Regions from separate parts of the Arthrobacter humicola genome, predicted to be linked through region 3. Evidence: riboswitches for the same ligand, from Rfam matches in the RefSeq annotation. Region 3 holds a riboswitch; each other region holds the start of a gene.
What was found. A riboswitch is a leader RNA that binds a small molecule or an ion and turns the genes downstream of it on or off. The one in region 3 is predicted to bind cyclic di-AMP.

Region 1: linked by a shared signal. The riboswitch ahead of ABD243_RS16935 (NlpC/P60 family protein) and the one ahead of ABD243_RS06695 (NlpC/P60 family protein) in region 3 are both predicted to bind cyclic di-AMP.
Region 2: linked by a shared signal. The riboswitch ahead of ABD243_RS05480 (aggregation-promoting factor C-terminal-like domain-containing protein) and the one ahead of ABD243_RS06695 (NlpC/P60 family protein) in region 3 are both predicted to bind cyclic di-AMP.

What each region holds. Positions count from the first base shown of each region.
Region 1 covers NZ_BAAAQB010000041.1:68,905-74,236, forward strand. Annotated here, with positions in the region: gene ABD243_RS16925 (hypothetical protein) at 1-245, opposite strand, end outside; gene ABD243_RS16930 (hypothetical protein) at 281-535, opposite strand; cyclic di-AMP (ydaO/yuaA leader) riboswitch at 713-911, shown strand; gene ABD243_RS16935 (NlpC/P60 family protein) at 916-1,590, shown strand; gene ABD243_RS16940 (sensor histidine kinase) at 1,720-2,727, opposite strand; gene ABD243_RS16945 (response regulator transcription factor) at 2,720-3,394, opposite strand; gene ABD243_RS16950 (VTT domain-containing protein) at 3,400-4,122, opposite strand; gene ABD243_RS16955 (phosphatase PAP2 family protein) at 4,135-4,905, opposite strand; gene ABD243_RS16960 (dihydrofolate reductase family protein) at 5,015-5,332, opposite strand, start outside.
Region 2 covers NZ_BAAAQB010000012.1:222,247-227,578, forward strand. Annotated here, with positions in the region: gene ABD243_RS05465 (glycosyltransferase family 39 protein) at 1-1,277, opposite strand, end outside; gene ABD243_RS05470 (bifunctional glycosyltransferase family 2/GtrA family protein) at 1,274-2,761, opposite strand; gene ABD243_RS05475 (hypothetical protein) at 2,939-3,400, opposite strand; gene ABD243_RS05480 (aggregation-promoting factor C-terminal-like domain-containing protein) at 3,582-4,388, opposite strand; cyclic di-AMP (ydaO/yuaA leader) riboswitch at 4,388-4,547, opposite strand; gene ABD243_RS05485 (sensor histidine kinase) at 4,729-5,332, opposite strand, start outside.
Region 3 covers NZ_BAAAQB010000019.1:50,329-55,660, forward strand. Annotated here, with positions in the region: gene ABD243_RS06690 (M23 family metallopeptidase) at 1-496, shown strand, start outside; cyclic di-AMP (ydaO/yuaA leader) riboswitch at 634-803, shown strand; gene ABD243_RS06695 (NlpC/P60 family protein) at 1,099-1,857, shown strand; gene ABD243_RS06700 (HNH endonuclease) at 2,079-2,579, shown strand; gene mobA (molybdenum cofactor guanylyltransferase) at 2,688-3,425, shown strand; gene ABD243_RS06710 (DUF6457 domain-containing protein) at 3,447-3,734, shown strand; gene ABD243_RS06715 (molybdopterin molybdotransferase MoeA) at 3,731-5,332, shown strand, end outside.

The sequences.
Region 1 (5,332 bases), on a different contig from region 3:
GCCAGGTCGGAGGCCACATGGGGGTTGTCCCGGGTCAGGAGCGGCAGGCCTGAGGCCCGCAGGATGTCTTTGGCCACGTGGTGGGTTACGGGCGCCAGGCGCAACGACTCCACGATGACGGCGGCCCGTGCGTCATCGGTGAGCAGCGAGAGATAACGACCGGCGGCCGGATAGTCGTGTTCCTCGGGCTCCCCGCGCCACAACACCTGGTCGCCCTCATGGCCCTTGTCCGAATCCTTTGTCATGGAATGAGACTAGTCCCGTGGAGGGGGCAGCGCGCCTACGTTCCTGACCGCCGTTCCACCACCGCGTAGGCCTTGCCGTCCAGGAATGCCCAGTCGTTGACAACCATAAACCCGAGGGCGTCCACCCGGTCGTTCAGGACGTGTTCGTCGAAGCCGCCGTCCCGTGGCTCCGCATCCCATGTGGACACGTGGACGTCCGGGCCGTCCAGGATCAGCAGTTCGGTATTGACGTCGAAATCCTCCTGGGGCTGGTTGCTCAACTGGCAGATGGCGACACAGTGGCTGTTCATTTCGGGCCTCCGCTTCCAAGGTGGTGCTGATGGCATCATCTTATGGTCGAAAAGCTGCGCCGCCCTATGGGCAACTGCCGGACCGCACTGTGGCGGCCGTTACCTGAATGTGACTTTTGCCTGCGGTTCGCGCTACGGTGGATAAGTGCCTGTTGTCTCCGATACGGGCGCTCCCCAGCCGATTGCCTAACTCTGCCGCGGCCCGGGGGTAACTCGCACCAACGACCGGCAGAGACGGGGAAACCACTTTTGGCCTGCTGATACGCAGGCCTTGGGGTGAAGCCGCACAGTGCCCGCAACGACGGGCCCCGGAGTGCGGCCGGGTGACTCCCATCCGAATCCGACAGCTCACCTCGCAGGCATTGGGAGAGGCTACATCCATGTCTTCAATCAATACTTTTGCGCGCCATGCCGCCGTCCTCGCCGCCGCATCCGGTCTGGTTCTTACCAGCGGAATGGCCGCCAACGCAGCCCCGGCACCCGTGCAGCGGGAATCCGCCCCGGCCTCCGCCGCGGACGTCAAGGGACTTCTCAGCGCGCCCGTCAGCGCCGATTCAAGCGTCAAGATCAGCTTCGACCGCCCCGCAGTAAGCTCTGTCGCCGCGCCGGTCATCGAACAGCCCAAGCCCGTTGCCGCTGCTCCCGCAGCAGCGCCGGCAGCAGCACCCAAGGCGGCCGCGGCGCCGTCCGTACAGGTGCAGGCAGCTCCGGCGGCCGCCCCGGCCGCGGCGCCCGCCGGTGGCCGCAACGCCATCATGCTTTCTGCCGCATACAGCCAGCTGGGCATCACCCAGGACTGCACCGCGATGGTGGAAAAGGCCCTTGGCGCGGCCGGTAAGCCCGTCGGCGACATCGGGCCCCGGGCCTTCCTCGGCCTCGGAATCGTTGTGGCGGCCCCGCAGCCCGGTGACATGGTGGTCCAGTCCGGCCACGTCGGCATCTACGCCGGCAACGGCCAGGTGATCAGCGGCGGCATGAACGGCGCCAACCAGACGATCGTGCACCCGCTGTCCTGGCTCACCGCGACCGGCGGCGTGACCTTCGTCCGCGCCTAAACCCCGCAGGGGCCAGACGGCCACTCCCGGGGCCACCCAATCCGGAAAGACCGGCGATCGATTTTCCCTTGGGGGCAAGCGATCGCCGGTCTTTCCCTTACCCGGATTCTCACGGATTCCCCCGGTCTCTCAGTCATTTTTGCCCGCGGCGAGCGGAAGCGTCATCTTCATGACCGTGCCGGCGTCGCCGGTGGAGGCAACCTCGACGGCGCCTCCGGCAGCCACGGCGATCTCCCGGACCAGGGCCAAGCCGATGCCAAAGCTCCGTTGTCCCTGTGTTCCGCCGGTGCTGGCGGTCCGCACGAAGCGGTCAAAGATCCGGGCCTGGTCCACTCCGGTGATCCCGGTCCCTGTGTCCGCCACGGTGATGACCGCGCGGTTCTGCTCGATCGCCGTCGTGATGGTCACACGGCCGCCCGGCGGGGTGTGGGAGAGGGCGTTGTCCGCCAGGGCCAGGACGGCGCGGCGCAAGGCGTTGGCGTCGATCCTGGCCAGCGGCCGGGCAACGGCGAAGAAGTCCAGGCGCACGTCCCGTTGCTCCGCGACCAGCCGAAGGCTTTCGGCGACGCCGGAGGCGGTGTCGGCGAGGTCGGCAGGCGCTGCCGAGCGGTCAGGGGCGTCGGTGGTGGCCGCGAGGAGCAGTTCGTTGACGATCCCGGTCAGCGTCGCCGCGTCCTCCCGGATCCGGGCCAGGTCCTGGGCCTGTTTGGAGCCGGGCTCGGTGTTGCGCTGGGCAAGCTGGATCCTGGTGTCCAGGATGGTCAAGGGAGTGCGCAGTTCATGGCTGGCGTCCTGGACGAAGCGCCGCTGCCGGGCCAAGGCGTCGCCGAGGGGGCGGATGGCGCTGCGCGCGCTGAGCCATCCGACGATGCCTGCCAGCACGATTCCCGCGACCCCGGCGATGAGCATGGCTTCGAGCACGTCCCGGGAATCCAGGTAGGCGTAGGCCGCCCCGGCCGATGCCGAACGCGGAACTTCAGGATGGGCCAGCTGGTTGACGAGGTACAGCGCCGTGGCGGCGAGGAGTCCGAGGACCATGACCGCGCAGGCGGCGCTGATCCGCAAGGCGACTTTGAGGGAGGCCTTGCGCAGGGTGGAGTGGTCCGGGGTTTCGCCGGCGCCCCCGCCGTTACTCATGGGCATCGCCGATCTGGTAGCCGACGCCGTGCACGGTGCGGATGACGGCCTTGGAGATCTTCCGGCGCAAGTGGTGGACATAGGTATCGATCACCCCCGGCTGGTCGGAGGCATGGAAGTGCGCTGAGAGGAGTTCGTCCCGGGTGAAGACCCGGTCAGGTTCCGCGGCCAGGGCTGCCAGGAGCTGCCCTTCCTTTGCGGTCAGCGACACCGTGTGCCCGTAGACCGAGCGGATCGAGCGCTGCGCCGGGTCAAGTTCCCAGTCCCCGATGCTCAGCGGTGCCGGCACTGCGGCATAGGTGCGCGTCAGTGCGCGCAGTCGTGCCGCCAGTTCGCCGGCGTCGAACGGTTTGGTCACGTAGTCGTTGGCGCCGGCGTCCAGACCCCTGACTTTCTCCTCTGCGTCGCCCAGCGCGGTCAGGATCAGGATGGGCGTGCCGATTCCTTTGGACCGCAAGGCCCCGATGAGGGCGATGCCGTCCATCACGGGCAGACCGCGGTCGATCACCATGACGTCCCAGGCCTCGGTCAGCCCCACGTGCAGGCCGTCACGACCGTTGGTGACCAGCCGAACGTGGTAATCCGTGTCCAGAAGCTCGGCGATGAGCGGTCCCAGGGCGGCGTCATCCTCGACGAGCAGCAGGGACGGCCGGTCAGCGGTTGTCATGTCAGCTATTCTTCCGTGACCAATTCCCGGGCCGGCAGTCCCTCCCCGGTTTCCGCCTCCGTGTCGCCGGCAGTTACCCCCGCGCGCCGGCTGGTGCGGCGGCGCCTGAGGAACTGCACGATACCCGGGACGACGGAGAGCAGGACCATGCCCACGGCGATGACGTCGATGTTTTTGGCGACGATGTCAAAGTGTCCCAGCCAGGTACCCAGCATCGTCACGGAGATTGCCCACGCCGCCGCGCCGGTGATGTTCCAGAGGACGAAGGATTTGTACTCATAGCGTGCGATCCCGGCACTGAGCGGCGCGAAGGTCCTGACCATGGGGACGAAGCGCGCGAGCACGACGGCGGCGCCGCCGTGCCGCCGGAAGAAGTCTTCCGTGGTGGTCAGGTGGGCCGTCTTCAGGATCCGGGCATCGTCCTTGAACCATCGCCGGCCGAAAGTGCGGCCCAGCATGTACCCCACCTGGTCCCCGACGACGGCGGCCGCGGTGACGACGCCGATCAGCACCGGCAGCGTCAGGTGCAGCTGCTGGTGCAGGAGCCCGGCGGTGAAGAGCAGCGAGTCTCCGGGCAGGAAGGGAAAGAGCACGCCGGACTCGATGAAGACCATGAGCGCGATGACGCCCAGGGCTCCCGGGCCCAGACCGGCGAGCAGGCTTGCCGGATCCAGCAGCGACGGTGACCCGGCGGCCTGCGCGGCCGGAAGGAGGGCTGAAATGTCCACGGTGTGCAGAGGTTACTTCCTCTCAGATGCCGGCTCAGAGGCCAGCGGGCGGGCGATGGCACGGGCAGGTAGCCGGTCCGCGATCTTCGGCGCGGCAACGTTCCAGAGCCCGGTGAGCATCACCACGGCTGCGCTCGCAGCCAGGAATGATGCCGTGACGTCGGAGGGGTAGTGGACGCCGATGTACAGCCTGGACCACGCCACGATGAGCGCCATCGCCGCGGCCGCGAAGGCCGATACCTTGGCCCAGCGGGTCCCGCGGGCCAGGAAATACAGCGCGAAACCGAGAGCGACGGCAAAGGACACATGGCCGCTCGGGAAGCTGTTGGAGCCGGTTTCCGGTGCCAAAGGATCGAACAGCAGCGCGGGGTTCGGCCGCTGGCGGGCCACGAGGATCTTGAAGAATTCGCTGGCCACCCAGCCGGACACTGCCACCAGGCCGAATGCTATCGCCTTGACCAGTCCGCCGCGGAACAGCCAGATGCAGAGGGCGACGGCGGCGATCAGCGCGACGCCGGCGACCGGGCCAAACACGACGTTCAGTATCATCGCGACGGCGGTCAGGGCCGCGGCGTGATGCTGGCTGAGGTCCTGATCGACGCCGAGCTCGGTGGCGCTGAAGCCCGGCGTCAGCTGCGCCGCCAGGCCGAGAGCCAGGACGGCGGCGGAGAGGAGGAGGCCCAGCAGCAACCAGTGGCGGACCTGGGGGAGGGCCAGCAGCTGCGGCCGCGCGGCGGTACGACCTAGTGCTGTATCGCGTTCAACAGGGACGGGTCCAGTCATGGGTCCTCCGGCTCGGGACAAGGGCGCCAGGTTGGCGCCGGTTTCCACTCTTCCGCGAGGCAATTAAGAAACGCTTAAGAAGTGCCGCCCGGACGTTCCGCAGGGCTGATTACGCGGCGTAGCGCAGCAGGGTCACTCCGTTGCCGAAGGTCCGGGTCTCCAATAGCCGGAGCTGGACCGTTTTGTCCTCAGGCTTGAACAGGGGACTACCCCGTCCCACGAGAACCGGATGGACGTACAGCCAGTATTCGTCGATCAGTCCGAGCCGCCGGAAAGTGTCCGCGAGATTCGCTCCGCCAAGGGCCAGGTCGCCGCCCGGCTGCGACTTCAGCGCCAGGACTTCTTCGGCCACGACCTCCGGCACCACGGTGGTGTTCCAGCCGGCTGTCTTCAGCGTCCGGGAATACACGATCTTGGGCATCTCCCG
Region 2 (5,332 bases), on a different contig from region 3:
GCTGCGACCGCGGGGGCCAGCGCCACGGCGTAGTACGGGTGCACGGTGCCGCTCATGAAGCTGAAGATCCCGGCCGTCACCACCAGCCAGCCGCCCCACAGCAGGAGCGCCGCACGGGTCCTTGAGGTCCGGGTCTCGCGCCGGGTGAACCACAGCCCCGCAGCCAGCAGGATCAGGGCCGCCGGCAGGAGCCAGGACACCTCGCCGCCGAAACTGGTCCCGAACATCCGGGCGATCCCGGCCGCGCCACCGAAGCCGACGTTACCGTTGCCGCCCGGGCCTCCGGCGTTGCCGCCCATGTTGCCCCCGCCGGGCATGCCTCCGCCGGACCCGGTGATCCGGCCCAGGCCGTTGTACCCGAACGTGAGTTCCAGGAAGCTGTTGGTCTCCGAACCGGCCATGTACGGCCGGGCCGAGGCCGGGGTCAGTTGGAACAGGACAATGTAGCTTCCGGCCACGACGGCGATCCCCGCGGCTGCGGCCAGCAGGTGCAGGAGCCGGCGGCCCAGGGTGGTGGGCGCCGCCCACAGGTAGGCCAGAGCCAGTCCCGGCACAATCAGGAAGCCCTGCAGCATCTTGGACAGGAACGCCAGGCCGATCACCGCGCCGGCTCCGGCGAGCCATTTCCAGCCGGCCTTCTCGATGGCGCGGGTGGTGAGGTAGGCGGCCAGCACCAGGCACAGGGTGAGCATGGCGTCCGGGTTGTTGAACCGGAACATGAGGGCGGCCACAGGGGTCAGCGCCAAGGCGCCGCCGGCCATCAGGCCCGCGGCCGGCCCGGCCACCCGCTTGACGGTCAGGTAGAGAAGCCCGACGGCGGCCACTCCCATCAGTGCCTGCGGAATGAGCATGCTCAGTGCCGAGAAGCCGAAGATCCGCCCGGCGAGGGCCGGGATCCACAGGGCGGCCGGCGGCTTGTCCACAGTGATGGCGTTCCCGGCGTCGAGGGAGCCGAAGAGCAGCGCGGTCCAGTCCTTGGTCCCGGCCTGGATCGCCGCGGCGTAGAAGGAATTGGCGTAGCCGGTGGCTTCCAGGTTCCAGAGGTACAACACGGCGGTGATGGCCAGGAGCAGAGCTGCCGAGGGCCGCACCCAGCGGGGCTGCGGTCCGAACATCAGGTGTTCCCGGCGGTTCCGGGATGCGGGCGGGCGGGATGCGGGCGGCTGTGGCGCCGTCCCGCCTGCCTCGGGTGCCGAGGCAGGGGAATCCTGGACTGCCGGCGTGCCGGCGGGGGAGCCCGCCTGGGCTCCGGCGGTGGGGCTGATGGTTGACGTCATTTACTGGGCCGTTTCTGTGCGGGGAAGGAAGCATCGGTGGCAGCTGGCGCCGGAGCAGTGCCTGTGGTGGTGGCGGGCACGGCAGGAGTGCCGGTGCGGCCGGGAACTGCGGTGGCGGGCCGGTGACGGAACACCACCAGACGGAAGAGCAGGAATTTGACGGCCGTGGCGGCGAGGTTGGCGGCCGTGACCGTGACCAGTTCAAGCCAGCGGTCCGGTGCCCCTCCTGACGCGTTGTGAACCACGGCGAGGGCGCCCGAGGTCAGGGCCAGGCCGATCCCGAAGACCAGCAGGCCCTCGAAGTGGTGGCGTGCCGCCTGGCTGCTGCCCTGGATGCCGAACGTGAAACGCCGGTTGGCCGCGGTATTGGCCACGGCGGTAGTGAGCAGCGCGAGGAAATTTGCCAGTTGCGGGTCCATGATCCCGCGGCAGAGCAGGAAAATCACCAGGTATGCCAGAGTGGAGGCCACCCCGATGCTGCCGAAGCGGACGAGCTGTCCAAAGAGGCTTCCGCCGGGACTTTGTTCCTGGGCCCGCGAGGAAGCAGGAAGCGGTCCGCGGGCGAGGGCGGCGCGCAGCTCGGGAACCGGGATCCGGCCCGAGACCAGGTCCCGGCTCAACCGTGCCATGCCGCGCAGGTCCGCGATGGCGGTCTGGACGATGTCCACGCTCGAATCCGGGTCATCGGTCCAGTCCACCGGGACTTCGTGGACGCGCAGGCCGCACTTTTCGGCCAGGACCAGCAGCTCGGTGTCGAAGAACCAGGCGTTGTCCAAAGTGTGCGGGAGCAGTTGCCGGGCCACATCCGCCCGGATCGCCTTGAAGCCGCACTGGGCGTCGCTGAAATGGGCGCCCATGAAGGACTGAAGCAGGAAGTTGTAGCTGCGCGAGATGAATTCCCGCTTCGGCCCGCGGACCACCCGCGAGTTGCGGGTCAGCCGGGTCCCGATCGCGAGGTCGGAGTGCCCCGAAATGAGCGGGGCAAGGAGGGGGCCGAGCGCCGCCAGATCGGTGGAAAGGTCCACGTCCATGTATGCCAGGACCGGCGACGGCGAGGCAAGCCAGACCTTGCGCAGCGCATTTCCGCGGCCTTTTTCGGCCATATGGACCACGTTCACCTCGCGGAGCTCACGGGCTACGCGTTCCGCCGTCTTGAGTGTTCCGTCGGTGCTGGCATTGTCCGCCACCGTGATCCGGAAGGAGTGCGGGAAGGAGCCCAGAAGATAGGCGTGGAGCCGGCGCAGGCACGCCTCGAGGTCCCGCTCCTCGTTGAAGACCGGGATGGTGACGTCCAGCAGCGGCTCGCTGGTGCGCGTGTCAATAGCTGAGCGCCGGCCGCCCGGGCTGGTGAGCGGCCCGCCGAACCGGGCCTGGGCGGGCGCGTCGGCCACGGCGAGCCCGGAAAGTGCGGCGGGTGCTGCCGGACCGGCCGGCGTCGCGGTGGAGTGTGGCAGGGTTCCTGAGGCCTGGTCTGTGAACGTCATGGCTCAACTGTCCCGGCGGTCCATATGAGGGCTTTAGGGTCAAGCTGTGCGGGGGCTGTGGAAGTCCGCCGGCGACGCACGGAGTCGTCTGCAATGCCCGTGCTGCCGGAGCTCCGGACAGATAACCGGGGGCGGTGCCCACAACGCGGTGGTGGTGCACTGCCCCCGGTTAGTCCGTCAGGGAGCCAGCAGAGGACAAACGTTCGCTGCAGTGCCCGGTCCGCTGAACCTCCTCAGCTCCGAGTTGTCCAGGTTGAGGGCGTAGTTGACGTTGCCGGTGGTCAGGTACAGGCCGTCCGGCGAGGGGAGCAGCAGTAGATTCCTGCCCGTGGAGACTACCTCAACGCTGTCGCTGAGGAATGTGTAGCGGCTGGTACCGGTGATCACGTAGTTGAGGGTCTTGCCGTTGGCCGTCAGCGTGATTTTCAGTCCTGGCGACGTACTGATGACAGTGCCGGCAGGCGTCGCGATGTTCTTGAACTTGCCGGTGAGCTGCGCCGTGACCGGAAAGCCACAATTATCCAATGTGAACGTGGCTGGATCGGCGGGCTGCGGAGGTCCCGACGGCACCGCCCCGGCCGGTCCGGCGCCGACAAAGAGTGCGGCCGCGAGGACCGCCGGAATAGCCCATTTTTTCATGTTGTGCTCCTGAAATTTGATTCCGTGCCCTGGAGCGGGCACCCCGCGTACTTGGTGAATGGAGGCAGCGGTGCCCAAGCCTCCCGCCCCGACCTTGAGAAAACCTTGTTCTCCGAAATACGCGAAGGCCCCGGATCACGATGGATCCGGGGCCTCATGGGCGCTGCTGGCTGGTGCCGGCTTAGTACCAGTTGTGGGACAGGTGGAAGTTCAGGGCGCCGCAGGGGGAGCCGTAGCGCGACTTGACGTAGTTCAGGCCCCAGTTGATCTGGGTCCGGTAGTTGGTCATGTAGTCCGCGCCGGCGCTCGCCATCTTCGAGGCGGGCAGGGACTGGACCACACCGTAGGCGCCGCTGCTGGCGTTCGTGGCCGTCGTCTTCCAGTCCGATTCCTTCGTCCAGAGCTTCTGCAGGCACTGCATCTGGCCGGGTGCCCAGCCATAGCTGCCCAGCTGGGCCGCGGCGTAGGCCTGTGCCCCGGCGGGGTCGTCGATGGCGACCGGCGCCGGTGCCGGCGCGGGAGCCGCTGCGGGAACGGGGGCTGCTGCGGGAGCGGGCGCCGGTGCTGCCGCCGGGGCCGGCGCGGCCGGGGCAGCAGCGGCAGCGGCAGCGGGTGCCGGTGCTTCGGCCGGCTTGACCTCCGAGATCTGAGGTACCGCGCCGCTGGGTGCTGCAGCTGCCGGCGCGGCGACCTGGACCCGTTCAAAGTTCAGCTTGGCTAGGGGATCGGCCGTGGTGGCCGTTTGGGAGCTCGCAACAGTCGCCCCGTAGCTGCCGGGCTCTGCGGCCTGGCTGGCGGCGGCGCCGCCTGCCACGAGTACTGCGCAGGCGGCGGTGACGACGGCGGCGCGGCGTCCGGTGATGCCGAGCCCGGTGGCCAGTCGCGACAGGGCGGACGCCTGCGGGGCCGGTGCGGCACGGTGGCGCGACTTGCCGGCGCGGGAATGTGAAACGCCGTCAGGGCGCGTTTGTACCTGGAATTCAGTCATGATGGCCTCTCAACGCCTGCGGAGTTAGCTGTCGGGTTCGGATGAGGTCATCCGGCCGCACGGAATATCACGTGTCGGCTTCACCCCAAGGGCGCATGTGTGCAGAATGCCCGGGAACTCTGGGTCCCCCGCCTCTGCCTGGTCCAGCGGAATCCGGGAAGCGGCAGAGTTTGGCGTCCATCCGGATATGCGGCACAAATGGAGGCCGCACTCGAAAAACGGTACAGGACTCCTGGGCTTAAGTCACATTTGGGTAACGGCGGTCACAGGGGCGGCGTGTCGCGTTGCGCGAGATTCCCCGCGCGGGTGCCGGCAGCCGACCCTGTAGCCCCGGCGCCGGTTACGCCGACGGCGGTACGGCCGGGAGCCGTACAGCGAACTCCGTCCGGCCCGGTCGGGACGTGACCTCGACGGTCCCCCCGTGGGCCTCCACGATCGACTGGACAATGGACAAGCCCAGCCCGCTGGTGCCCTCGGACGTCGGTGCGCCCGCCGTGGCATATCCGCTCCCGTTGCTGCCGGCTGCACCCCCGGACCTGCCGGAAACAGAGCCGGAAAGAGGAGCGGTAGAAGAGCCGGGAGCGATGCGGGCAGCGGACCCGGACCGGGCCCCCGCCGTCGCTGGCGCAGGGCTGCCTGCGGAGCTGGCTGCCGGATTGGTGCGCGACGCGTCAGCCCGCGCGAAGCGGGCGAAGACTCGGCCGACGAATTCGGGGGCGATGCCGCTGCCGTTGTCCGTCACAGTGACCACGGCGCTGCCGTCCGCCGAACGCATGACGCCCGTGACCACCTTGGTCCCCGGTGCCGTGTGCTTGCGCGCATTGGACAGGAGATTGGCGAGGACCTGGTGGAGTTGGGCCGCATCGCCGCGCACCACCACCGGCTCATCCGGCAGTTCCAGCTGCCAGATCCGGTCCGGGGCCATGACCTTCTCATCGCTCACG
Region 3 (5,332 bases):
CGATTTCAGCCGGACGGCCATCGCCACCAAAGGCGACCCGGACGGGAAGCTCAAGCAACTGCTGAGCGCCCAGTCCGTCGGCAGCATTACCCGGGCGGCTTCAGCCGGCACGCTGGGTCCGCCGCTGGACCAGCTGATCACCGCATCGCCCTTCGGCTACCGTGTCAGCCCCATCACGGGCGGCCCGGGGGAGTTTCACCGCGGCCAGGATTTCGCCGCCCAGTGCGGCACGCCGGTCCACGCCGCCGCCAGCGGCACCGTGACCTTCAACGGATGGCACCCCTACGGCGGCGGCAACCGTGTGGTCATTGACCACGGCAACGGTCTGGAGACCACGTACAACCACCTGTCCTCGTCTTCGGTGAAGGTCGGCCAGAAGGTCTCCCGCGGCGATGTCGTCGCGCTGAGCGGGACCACCGGCGCCTCCACGGGCTGCCACCTCCACTTTGAAGTGATGGTCAACGGCGACGTTGTTGACCCCCTCGGCTGGCTCTAATAAAGACGATGGAGAACTCTCAAATTCCCGTGACACGCCGTGATCTGAATGTGACATTGAGTCCGGAGTCCTGTAGGGTTTGAAGCACGCCAACTTTTCCGAAGTTGGCGCTCTTGAGTGGATTGCCTAGCTCTGCCACCGCTCAAGGTCCGTTCGCATTACATCGTCTGGCAGGGGCGGGGGAACCAATTTTGGCCTTCGAAAGAAGGCCTAGGGGTTAAGTCGCAACGCTTCCCAGGAAGCAGCGCGGCCGGGTGACTCCCATCCGAATCCGACAGCTCACCTCGTAGGCATTGGGAGAGGCTACTTTCGTGTCTTCACGCCACAATGCTGCGCGTATGCGCACTGGCGCGGCTCTTTTGAGCCCGCTGACATCCACATCACGTGCCGCCCTTGCCGGCGCCCGGATGGGATCACGTTCCGCTGGCTCATTTTCTACCGAGTCCGGACAGCATGCAGTTTCCGCTTTTGGCGCGTCTTCGCAGTACACCCTTCGCTAAGTAACCCATTTCGGGGCGATCCGGCGTACCCCCAAGATGCCGGAGCGTCCTCAGTCCGCGCCCAAAAACGCGCGGTCCAAGGATCACGAAAGAGAGAACTTAATGACTACTCGTGCAACCGTTGCACGGCACCGCGCCGAGGTCACCAAGACCAACTCGCTGGCTGTTATTGCCAAGGCAGTCGGCGACAACGCCGGCGGCATGGGCCGTCAGGCCGCGGTCATCGCCGCAGCTTCCGGTCTGGTTCTGACCAGTGGAATCGCAGCCAACGCTGCTGAGACCAATGTTCAGCGCGAATCCACCTCCGCTTCCGCATTGGAAGTCCAGTCGTCGGCTCCGGCCACGATTTCGGCTGCTTCCACCATCGCGATCTCCTACGAGAAGCCCGCCGTGACCACGTCGCCGGCTCCCGTCGTCGAGGCTCCCAAGCCCGTCGTGCAGGTCCAGACCGCCGCAGCTACCCAGGCCGGCGGCGCCCAGGCCGGCGTCAACGGCGGCGCAGCTGCCCTGGCCCCCGCCGGAATCGGAAGCGGCGCCGGTGCAACCATCGCTGCCGCTGCCTACGCACAGCTCGGCGTGGCGCAGGACTGCACCGCCCTTGCCACCAACGCCCTGGCCGCGGCCGGTATCCACTACCACGGCTGGCCGGCAGGTTACCTGTCCCTCGGCCGCACCGTGAGCGCCGCCGAAGCTCGTCCGGGCGACCTCGCCTACTACCAGAACGGTGGCGTGGGCATGGCCCACATCGCTGTCTACGTCGGCAACGGCATGGCAGTCCACGGCGGCTGGAACGGCGGCACCACCGCTCTCTACAGCGTGAACGTCGGTTCCGGCCCGGTCTTCATCCGCGTCGGCGGCTAGGCACAAGCCCCCGCACTTTCAAAGACCCCCGCCTCTTGAGGCGGGGGTCTTTCGTGTTACCGGGATATGAATTTTCCGCGCAGGAGGCCGCGCCGCCGAAAAAACATTCGGTGATCTGGCAGTTGAGTGTTTACTCTTGTCTTGTCGATCCATAGCCCGACCATGCACAGGGCAGCCGGCCCTCGTGCCCCTGGCGGGTGCGGCCGTGAAGAGGTATGCGGATGCGCACTCTCGTTCTGAATGCTGGATATGAACCGCTGGCGGTCATCACCTTCCGCCGGGCGCTCGTCCTTGTCCTGACCGGAAAGGCCAGCGTGGTGGCTGAAGGGGACGACCCCGTTGTCGGCCCGCAGGACATTCTCGGCCGCCCGTCCGTGATCCTCCTGAACCGCTACATCCGACCGCGGTACAACACGATGACGGCGGTCAGCCGCCGCGGCGTGCTCCGCCGCGATGCCCACCACTGCGCGTACTGCGGCAAGGCAGCCCACACGATCGATCACGTCCAGCCCAAGTCCCGGGGCGGTGCTGATTCTTGGGAGAACCTCGTGGCCGCCTGCCTGCGCTGCAACAATGCCAAGGGCGACCACACGCCGGCAGAGATGGGCTGGAAGCTCGGATTTGTCCCGGGTCCCCCGAAGGGCACCATCTGGCAGATCAAGGAACTCGAGAAGCCGACCCCCGCGTGGGATCCGTTCCTGCTACCGGAATCGGCCGCCTGACCCATCGCTTGAACCGCTGCCCCGGCTGCTGCATTACGGCGGCCCCGGCCAGGACCCGGCCCTGGCGCCTGAGCCTCCGGGCAGCCCGCGCCGCGCTAGGCTGATCCGGTGGAGTTCGATGCCATCATTCTCGCCGGCGGAAGGTCGGCCCGCCTGGGCGGTGTGCCCAAGTCGCGGCTGACTTACGACGGCGCCACCCTGCTTGAGCGGTCGCTGCGCGCCGCGGGCGGGGCCCGCCGCGTCGTCGTCGTCGGTCCTGACCCCGGGGACCTGCCCGCCGGGACCCTGAACTGCCGGGAAGACCCGCCGTTCGCGGGCCCGGCCGCCGCGATCGCCGCGGGACTGAACGCGCTGGCCGCCGGGCACGCCGGCCGTTCCGACGCCGGCGCTCCCGCGCCGTTCACCCTTGTCCTGGCCTGTGACATGCCGCGCTCTGCCGTGGCGGTCCGTGCCCTGGCCGGGACACTGGCGGAGATGCTGGCGGAGGCAGTGACTGAAACGGTGACCGAGAACCTGGCAGAGGCCGGGGACGCGGCGCCAGCCGCTGACCAGCCGGGGGAGACGGGCGACGGCGTCATGGCCGTGTCGGCCGACGGCCGGAAGCAGCCGCTCGTTGGGTTTTATGGCACAGCTGCGCTACAACGAAGTGCCGCGGACGCCGCGCGTGCGGGCAGCCTGGAAAACGCGTCCGTCTTCGCCCTTCTTGCTAGGCTGGACGTGCGGGAAGTTCGCGTTCCCCCCGGTTCCACGGATGACGTTGACACCTGGGATGACGCTTCCGCACTAGGGGTATCCGGCAGGACTTCAGACCCCGGTCCGGGTTCCGGGCCGGAACTCCGCAGCTGAACTCGACCATGGAGGCAAACGGTGAAAAGCCAGGATGAAACGCTTGAAGACTGGTGCCGTGCCCTGCTCCAGGCCCTGGAGTTGGAAGGCGTTGAGATTGACGTGAACGAGGTCCTTGCCCTGGCAGGCGTAGCCGCCCACTCGGTGGTGCGACCGGCGGCGCCGCTGACCACGTTCATCGCAGGCTTTGCAGCAGGCCTGGCCTCCGGCTCCGGGAAGGCCTCGGACGCCTCATCCATGCAGGCCGCCATGGCAGTAGCCCGCCGGCTCGCCACAGACTATGCAGCCGCCGAAGCTTCCGGGGCATGACGCCTGCGGCCCCAGACGGCAGCGGACCCACCAGCGTCCCCCGCGGGAATAACGTCGACGGCGGCGCCGGGGACAGCGGCGCCGGGGACAGCTTTGAGGACGGCCTGGAGGCCGTCCCCGGCGACCCCCAAGCCGGCGCCCTGGACGCTCACACACCAGACTCTGCCGGGCCGGGCATTGCCGGTCACGATGCCGCCGACCAGGACGCCGCCGGCCAGGACAGTGCCGACAAGGACGCCGCCGACCAGGACAGTGCCGACGTCCAGCACCGGCATCTAGCCCACACGTGGCAGGAGGCCCGGCAGCTCGCCTTCGACTGTGCCACTCCCATCCCCGCAGCCCCCGTCCCGCTCCGCCAGGCACTGGGCCGGACCCTGGCAGCGGACGTGGTTGCCCTGCAGGACATGCCGCACTACGCCTCCTCCGCCATGGACGGCTGGGCCGTCAACGGCAGCGGTCCGTGGATTCTGGCCGAGCCCAACCAGCGGCTGGCGCCGCACCAAGCCAGCCGGATTGCCACCGGCGGCCTCATCCCCGCCGGGGCCAAGGCCGTGCTGCGCAGTGAAAGCGGCGTCATCGGCACCGACGAGGACGGACTGCCCGTCCTGAAGCTCGGCGGCAGCGCGAAGCCGGGGGATCCGCGCAACGGTGACCACATCAGGAAAGCCGGCGAAGAGGCGGCCGCCGGAGATGTTCTGATCAAACGCGGCGCCGTCCTGAACCCGGCTCACCTGGCCCTCGCCGCGCTGGCCGGTAACGACACCCTGCCCGTGCTCGGCAAGGCCCTCGTCCGCCTCGTCCTCACCGGCTCCGAGGTGGTGACGTCCGGATTACCGGCGCCCGGGCAAGTTCGGGATACGTTCGGTCCTCAACTGGCGGCAGTAGTGGGGATGCTCGGCGGCATCTGTACCGAAGAGGTGAAAATCGGCGATACCTACGCCGAATGGCTCGCCGCGCTTGAGGACGGGGAGCCCGTCCCCGCGGGCGGCGGCCAGCCAAGCGGCCAGTCGAGCGGCCAGCCAAGCAGCCAGTCAAGCAGCGCGTCAGACATCCCGTTCCGCGACGCGTCCGGCGGCAGGTCCGCTGCTCCGCCGGCTGCCGATCCTGCCGCCGAAAGCCTGCCCGCCGACGTCGTCATCACCACCGGCGGCACCGGCCGTTCCGCAACGGACCATCTCCGGCGTTCGGTGGACGAGCTCGGCGGCCGCCTGCTGATCGACGGGATCGCGATGCGGCCCGGCCACCCTGCCGTTCTCGCCGAGCTGCCCGACGGCAGGTACATCCTCGGCCTGCCGGGGAACCCGCTCGCGGCCATGATGGCTCTGTCCACCATCGGAGCCCCGCTCCTCGCGGCCCTGGGCCACTGCTCCATTCCGCCGCTCAGCGAGGTCCCCTGCGGTTCGACGATTGACGCCGATCCCGGCCGGACTCGGCTCATGCCCTTTCGGCTGTTGTACGGCATGGCGTCCCCGGCGCAGCACACGGGCCCGGGCATGATGCGGGGCCTCGCCGCGGCCGACGGCGTACTGGTGGTCCCGCCCCACGGCGTCCAGTTGGGGGAACTGGTGCCCGCGTTCGCGCTTCCATGGGGCACACCG